Regions from separate parts of the Bacillus sp. MC1252 genome, predicted to be linked through region 1. Evidence: a T-box and tRNA genes for the amino acid it is inferred to sense, from the RefSeq annotation. Region 1 holds a T-box; the other holds one or more tRNA genes.

What was found. The T-box of region 1 lies ahead of trpS (tryptophan--tRNA ligase). A T-box ahead of a tRNA ligase gene usually reads a tRNA of that ligase, here a tRNA-Trp.
Region 2: it encodes a tRNA-Trp, which carries the amino acid that the T-box ahead of trpS (tryptophan--tRNA ligase) is inferred to sense. The anticodon was not compared.

The regions. Positions count from the first base shown of each region.
Region 1 is NZ_CM166369.1:1,126,360-1,129,743, reverse strand. It holds gene ACYH0L_RS05580 (peptide ABC transporter substrate-binding protein) at 1-778, opposite strand, end outside; T-box leader at 1,260-1,479, shown strand; gene trpS (tryptophan--tRNA ligase) at 1,533-2,528, shown strand; gene ACYH0L_RS05570 (YjbA family protein) at 2,564-3,316, opposite strand.
Region 2 is NZ_CM166369.1:882,362-885,745, reverse strand. It holds gene ACYH0L_RS04400 (histidine phosphatase family protein) at 1-5, shown strand, start outside; partial or broken gene ACYH0L_RS04395 (hypothetical protein) at 106-733, opposite strand; tRNA gene ACYH0L_RS04390 (tRNA-Leu) at 931-1,012, opposite strand; tRNA gene ACYH0L_RS04385 (tRNA-Leu) at 1,050-1,138, opposite strand; tRNA gene ACYH0L_RS04380 (tRNA-Cys) at 1,153-1,223, opposite strand; tRNA gene ACYH0L_RS04375 (tRNA-Gly) at 1,229-1,303, opposite strand; tRNA gene ACYH0L_RS04370 (tRNA-Gln) at 1,311-1,382, opposite strand; tRNA gene ACYH0L_RS04365 (tRNA-His) at 1,392-1,467, opposite strand; tRNA gene ACYH0L_RS04360 (tRNA-Trp) at 1,497-1,570, opposite strand; tRNA gene ACYH0L_RS04355 (tRNA-Tyr) at 1,584-1,668, opposite strand; tRNA gene ACYH0L_RS04350 (tRNA-Thr) at 1,696-1,768, opposite strand; tRNA gene ACYH0L_RS04345 (tRNA-Phe) at 1,775-1,850, opposite strand; tRNA gene ACYH0L_RS04340 (tRNA-Asp) at 1,870-1,946, opposite strand; tRNA gene ACYH0L_RS04335 (tRNA-Met) at 1,995-2,071, opposite strand; tRNA gene ACYH0L_RS04330 (tRNA-Val) at 2,087-2,162, opposite strand; tRNA gene ACYH0L_RS04325 (tRNA-Glu) at 2,194-2,268, opposite strand; tRNA gene ACYH0L_RS04320 (tRNA-Ser) at 2,288-2,378, opposite strand; tRNA gene ACYH0L_RS04315 (tRNA-Asn) at 2,383-2,457, opposite strand; rRNA gene rrf (5S ribosomal RNA) at 2,467-2,582, opposite strand; rRNA gene ACYH0L_RS04305 (23S ribosomal RNA) at 2,692-3,384, opposite strand, start outside.

The sequences.
Region 1 (3,384 bases):
TAAGCTCAGTGTTTGTATCTTTGATCATAGACATGTTAATCTTTTTCAATTTTACAGTATCTTTATCCCAGTATTCATTGTTCTTCTCAAGCGTGATAGAACCGCCATGTTTCCATTTAGTAAGAGCAAATGGTCCGTTAGATACGTAGTTTTCACCAGCATTTGTGTACCAGTTTTTATTCTTTTCAGCCACTTTTTTGTTGACTGGCATATACGTATAGAATGCAGTTAGTTCAGTAAAGAACGGTGTTGGGTTCTCAAGCTCAACTACAAGCGTTTTGTCGTCTTTAGCTTTAATGCCAACATCAGCAACTTTCGCTTTCCCTTTGTTTGCTGCTTCAGCACCTTTAATATAGTAAAGCTGGTAAGCATATTGAGATTCATTTTTAGGATCTAATGCCCATTTCCAAGCATATTCGAAATCTTCTGCTTTAACAGGGTCACCATTAGACCATTTTGCATCACGAAGTGTGAATGTGTATGTTTTACCATCAGCACTTGTTTTGATATCAGAAGCCATCGCATTTTCTGGCTTTCCTTCAGCGTTAATTCTTGTTAATCCCTCAAAAGTCTGACGGATGACACTTCCTGAAGTTGAATCATTTGCCAGTCCCGGATGTAGAGAAAAAGGCTCAGTGGAGATATTCACATTTAATGTTGTTTTAGCCTCTCCAGAACTGCTCGTGCTGTCGCCTGATTTGTTTCCGCTGAAACCACAAGCGCTTAATACAAGTGTGAAAATAAGCATTAAAGTAACAACAGACCAACGCTTTTTCAACTGTATTCCCCCTTATAATATGTTTTAGTTCAAAGGTCTCGATAGAAGATGAGATTCAGATTTAAGAAATAGCGTAAAAAAGTCCCTAAATAGCTTACTTTCTATTTCTTTTGTTTTTTCTGAATTTTCACTATGTAAAGAGCCTAGCACAAACGTGTGAACAAATTCATTATAATGAATAGAATAATTTATTGCAATATCAATTTCACATATTTTTAAAAAACGTAAATGGGGATAAAGAGGGATTTTTATAAACTAAAGTCTCAATCACTTCAACAAATTAAAGCGTAAATTGATTAAAATAATTAAACAAATTCAGCAAGAATAATGTTTTATACATATAATTAATCATCCTTTTTTAAAAAATTCTGACAGATAGTTGTTATTTTATCTAAAATTTAAAGTGTCAAACGACATGATGAGAAGGTCACACAAGGGCTTCGTGACTTTTTCATGGTCATCCTTTATAATAGATAGACATACTGTTGCGATGAAAAAGAAGAGTACATATATTCACCATTTACAGAGAGTCTGCGGCCGGTGTGAGCAGATAATGGCATGTATGGAATGGGCTTTGGAGCAGCTAACCGAACACTTCTAAAAAGTGAGTAGGCTTAGACGGAGCAGTCTCCGATATCAACGTCTTGAGTGATTTCTGATCGAAATAACAAGGGTGGTACCGCGGTTCATTCGTCCCTTTTCTGTTGAAAAGTGATGGGTGGGCCTTTTTATATTGAAGAAATGAGGTTTTAATATGACAAAGAAGACGATTTTCTCAGGCATTCAGCCTAGCGGTTCTGTGACATTAGGGAACTACATTGGGGCAATGAAGCAATTTGTTGATTTGCAGCATGACTATCATGGCTATTTTTGTGTGGTGGATCAGCATGCGATTACGGTGAGTCAGGACCGGCTAGCTCTTCGTCAAAATATTAGAAGCTTAGCGGCTCTTTATTTGGCAGTAGGACTTGATCCAGAGAAGGCGACATTGTTTATCCAATCAGAGGTACCTGCCCACGCCCAGGCAGGCTGGATGCTGCAATGTGTCGCTTATATTGGGGAATTAGAAAGAATGACTCAATTTAAGGACAAATCCGCTGGTAAGGAAGCTGTCGTTTCTGGCCTGTTAACGTATCCGCCATTAATGGCTGGCGATATCTTATTATACGGTACTGATTTAGTACCTGTCGGAGAAGACCAAAAGCAGCACCTTGAATTGACAAGAACGCTTGCTGAACGCTTTAACCGAAAGTATAATGACATCTTCACTGTACCTGAAGTGAAGATTCCAAAAGAAGGCGCTCGAATCATGTCATTAACAGACCCGACGAAAAAGATGAGCAAATCCGATCCGAACCAAAAATCCTTCATTACCTTATTAGATGAACCAAAGCAGCTTGAAAAGAAAATTAAAAGTGCAGTCACTGATTCAGAGGGCATCGTCAAGTATGACAAAGAAAACAAGCCTGGAATCGCCAACTTGCTGACGATTTATTCTGTATTAGGTAACGTATCTATTGAGGAGCTTGAACAAAAGTATGAAGGCAAAGGCTATGGTGAGTTTAAGGGAGATCTTGCGAACGTTGTGGTTGATGCTTTAAAACCTATACAAGATCGATACTATGAACTCATTGAGTCAGACGAGCTTGACCGCATTCTAGACGAAGGCGCTGAAAAGGCAAACCGCGCGGCAAACAAAATGCTGAAAAAAATGGAGAATGCGATGGGTCTTGGCAGAAAACGCAAATAAAAAAAGCTTGCAGCTCATCACGCTGCAAGCTTTTTCTAATTCACTTTTGACTCGTTTTCCATTTCCCAAAGCTTTTCGAAAAACGGCTGTCCTTTAATCATTTTTTCACAGAATGCTAAATGGTTTTCAGACCACCCGTCAATTGTTTCATTGTAAAGCATGTTCCAAATTTCCTCGAATGACATTCGTTTGATTTGGTTGTACATACGTGGATTCCATTCCGTATACCAATACGCAATTTCCGCCCTATTTTGAAGTCCTTTTAATTGATCGAGCGCCATAAACATGAGCTGCTTCAGCTGTCTTTCTTTTCTCGTTAATCCACTGATGTGCTGCGGCGGCAATGATAAAATATGATACTCTTTCGTCGACTCAAGACTGTCTTTAGAGAATTCATATTCCTCTGCCTTTACATCTTTCACCATTTCGTACACCAGTTGCTCCTGTCTTGGGATTAAGCGGCTTTTTCTCACAGGAATGGAATACCCAATCGTATCAACAGCAATGATTCGGATGCCGTCGGTTACGACAAAGCAATACTCTAATTTTCGCCGTTCATGATTTTTTCGAATATATGATTTCTCAAATACAGATTCTAGCAGCGTTTTCGGCAGCTCTGATAGATCATTCTCTATGTAATCAAACAAAGGACTCTGCACCTTGAGTAAAGGCACTTGATCTAACAACTCGACACTGTCCTCCTTGCGCCACTCATGAAAATGGCACACATTGTAGCCATTTTCTTCCCCTTCAAACCAATTCACCCATACGTCATGAAGAAATAACATAACCAATCCCTCACTTTTTAAAAACTGTTGTCCACAGTATGGGCAAGGGATAGAGAAATTATTCCAAC
Region 2 (3,384 bases), 240 kb from region 1:
TATAAAAAACGGCAGAATCCATTCTGTCGTTTTCTCATCACAATACACCTATTGGCGATAATAAAAGGCTTCCACCCATTCATATGGTTTTTCAAGTTCCGCACATCATTTCATAAACCCGATTGTCTCCGTTTGCTGAAATTCAATCCAGGCAGATAAAAGCTGAGCATAGTAGTCTGCTTGTTTTTGAAAATAAGTACGTGTTCTTTCATCTTGTATCAGCATCATGACATCTTGAATGCCCTGAATTCGCTCTTGATCCATCTCGAAGGTACTTAAATAAAGATCATCATGTATATGATGAAACGAATACCATAAAGCCGCTAGATAGATTTCACAAATATGAACAATCACACGGTGCTCCTCACTGCCCGCCTTCAATAAATAAGGCAGCCCTTCTCCTTGATGCACAAACAAGCCTTGCCAGCGATATGGCCTCACATCAACACGATCAAGCTTCATCCACTCTTGAAAATACCGGAATGATAATACCCCTTGTCAGCGGAAAAACGAGCAAATGATGGCCATCCTCAAACTGTTCAATCCACTCAAACAGCCACGCAACAAATACTCGCTGAGTTTCAAAATCCAACTGCTTCATCTCTTCTATAAAGGACTGAAGAACCTTCAGCGCATCTTTACGCAGCCCCTGTTCTTTTCGTTCACAGTACTCTCTAAAAAGCGGATAATAATGAGACCTATCGTCTTGAATGATCGTCTGAAGCAAAGTCATAGTACGGAACAAAAATCCCCTCTCACTATATACTCGCGTTCTAGTTCACACGTATCATTCCATTGTGAGATAGCTTTCTCCCCCTCGCAACTTCGATTAGAGGTGATGGGAAAACAAAAAAACGCCTCACCACAATGGAGAAACGTTAGTTTGACGGTATATTAAGTTCAATTACCGATTATGAAAATTTTAATAGATACCGGTGGCCGGGGTCGAACCGGCACTCCGTGAGGAACACGATTTTGAGTCGTGCGCGTCTGCCAATTCCGCCACACCGGCATGATCATTAAAGAGCGCAACTTATGATAAAAATCAATGGTGCCGAGGGCCGGACTTGAACCGGCACGGTAGTCACCTACCGCAGGATTTTAAGTCCTGTGTGTCTGCCAATTCCACCACCCCGGCAGTCTTTTCAAAAAAGGCGACACCCGGATTTGAACCGGGGATAAAGGTTTTGCAGACCTCTGCCTTACCACTTGGCTATGCCGCCATTATTGGAGCGGAAGACGGGATTCGAACCCGCGACCCCCACCTTGGCAAGGTGGTGTTCTACCACTGAACTACTTCCGCATATCAACTGGGCTAGCTGGATTCGAACCAACGCATGACGGAGTCAAAGTCCGTTGCCTTACCGCTTGGCTATAGCCCAATAATAAAATGGGGCGATTGATGGGAATCGAACCCACGAGTGCCAGAGCCACAATCTGGTGCGTTAACCACTTCGCCACAACCGCCATAGATGTTATGAATCATATCATATAATTGGCAGGGGCAGTAGGAATCGAACCCACACCGGAGGTTTTGGAGACCTCTGTTCTACCTTTAAACTATGCCCCTATGAAAATAAAAATGGTGGAGGGGGGCGGATTCGAACCGCCGAACCCGGAGGGAGCGGATTTACAGTCCGCCGCGTTTAGCCACTTCGCTACCCCTCCACATATGGAAATAATAAAGAAAAACAGTGCCGGCAAGAGGACTTGAACCCCCAACCTACTGATTACAAGTCAGTTGCTCTACCAATTGAGCTACACCGGCAAATAGTGGTGGCTCGGGACGGAATCGAACCGCCGACACACGGATTTTCAGTCCGTTGCTCTACCAACTGAGCTACCGAGCCAAGTATTATTTTTGAAAAATGGCGGTCCGGACGGGACTCGAACCCGCGACCTCCTGCGTGACAGGCAGGCATTCTAACCAACTGAACTACCGGACCATTTTGGTTGCACTTAATGAGTACTCCCTATTGGTATATAAAATAATTTGGTTGCGGGGGCAGGATTTGAACCTGCGACCTTCGGGTTATGAGCCCGACGAGCTACCGAACTGCTCCACCCCGCGACGATATAAAAGATATGGTGGAGGATGACGGGCTCGAACCGCCGACCCTCTGCTTGTAAGGCAGATGCTCTCCCAGCTGAGCTAATCCTCCGAATAAAAATGCTGGTATGTATTATATAAAATGGTGACCCGTACGGGATTCGAACCCGTGTTACCGCCGTGAAAGGGCGGTGTCTTAACCGCTTGACCAACGGGCCCTCTATTATATGTATCTTGTGGCGGAGAGCAAGGGATTCGAACCCTTGAGACGGGGTTACCGCCTACACGATTTCCAATCGTGCTCCTTCGGCCACTCGGACAGCTCTCCAAATTGGCTCCGCAGGTAGGATTCGAACCTACGACCGATCGGTTAACAGCCGATAGCTCTACCACTGAGCTACTGCGGAATGAAGAAAGCCTGGCGATGTCCTACTCTCACAGGGGGAAACCCCCAACTACCATCGGCGCTGAAGAGCTTAACTTCCGTGTTCGGTATGGGAACGGGTGTGACCTCTTCGCCATCATCACCAGACAATTTAGTGACAAAAGATATTATACTATGTATTGAAAATAAATCAAGAGATATTTTAAAAATGTTCTCTCAAAACTAGATAACAACGTTCAAACTTCACATTAGAATATAGGTTAAGTCCTCGATCTATTAGTATCTGTCAGCTCCACGTGTCACCACGCTTCCACCTCAGACCTATCAACCTGATCATCTTTCAGGGATCTTACTTCCTTGCGGAATGGGAAATCTCATCTTGAGGGGGGCTTCATGCTTAGATGCTTTCAGCACTTATCCCGTCCGCACATAGCTACCCAGCGATGCCCTTGGCAGAACAACTGGTACACCAGCGGTGCGTCCATCCCGGTCCTCTCGTACTAAGGACAGCTCCTCTCAAATTTCCTGCGCCCGCGACGGATAGGGACCGAACTGTCTCACGACGTTCTGAACCCAGCTCGCGTACCGCTTTAATGGGCGAACAGCCCAACCCTTGGGACCGACTACAGCCCCAGGATGCGATGAGCCGACATCGAGGTGCCAAACCTCCCCGTCGATGTGGACTCTTGGGGGAGATAAGCCTGTTATCCCCGGGGTAGCTTTTATCCGTTGAGCGATGGCCCTTCCATGCGGAACCACCGGATCACTAAGCCCGACTTTCGTCCCTGCTCGACTTGTAGGTCTCGCAGTCAAGCTCCCTTGTGCCTTTACACTCTGCGAATGATTTCCAACCATTCTGAGGGAACCTTTGGGCGCCTCCGTTACATTTTAGGAGGCGACCGCCCCAGTCAAACTGCCCACCTGACACTGTCTCCCTGCCCGATAAGGG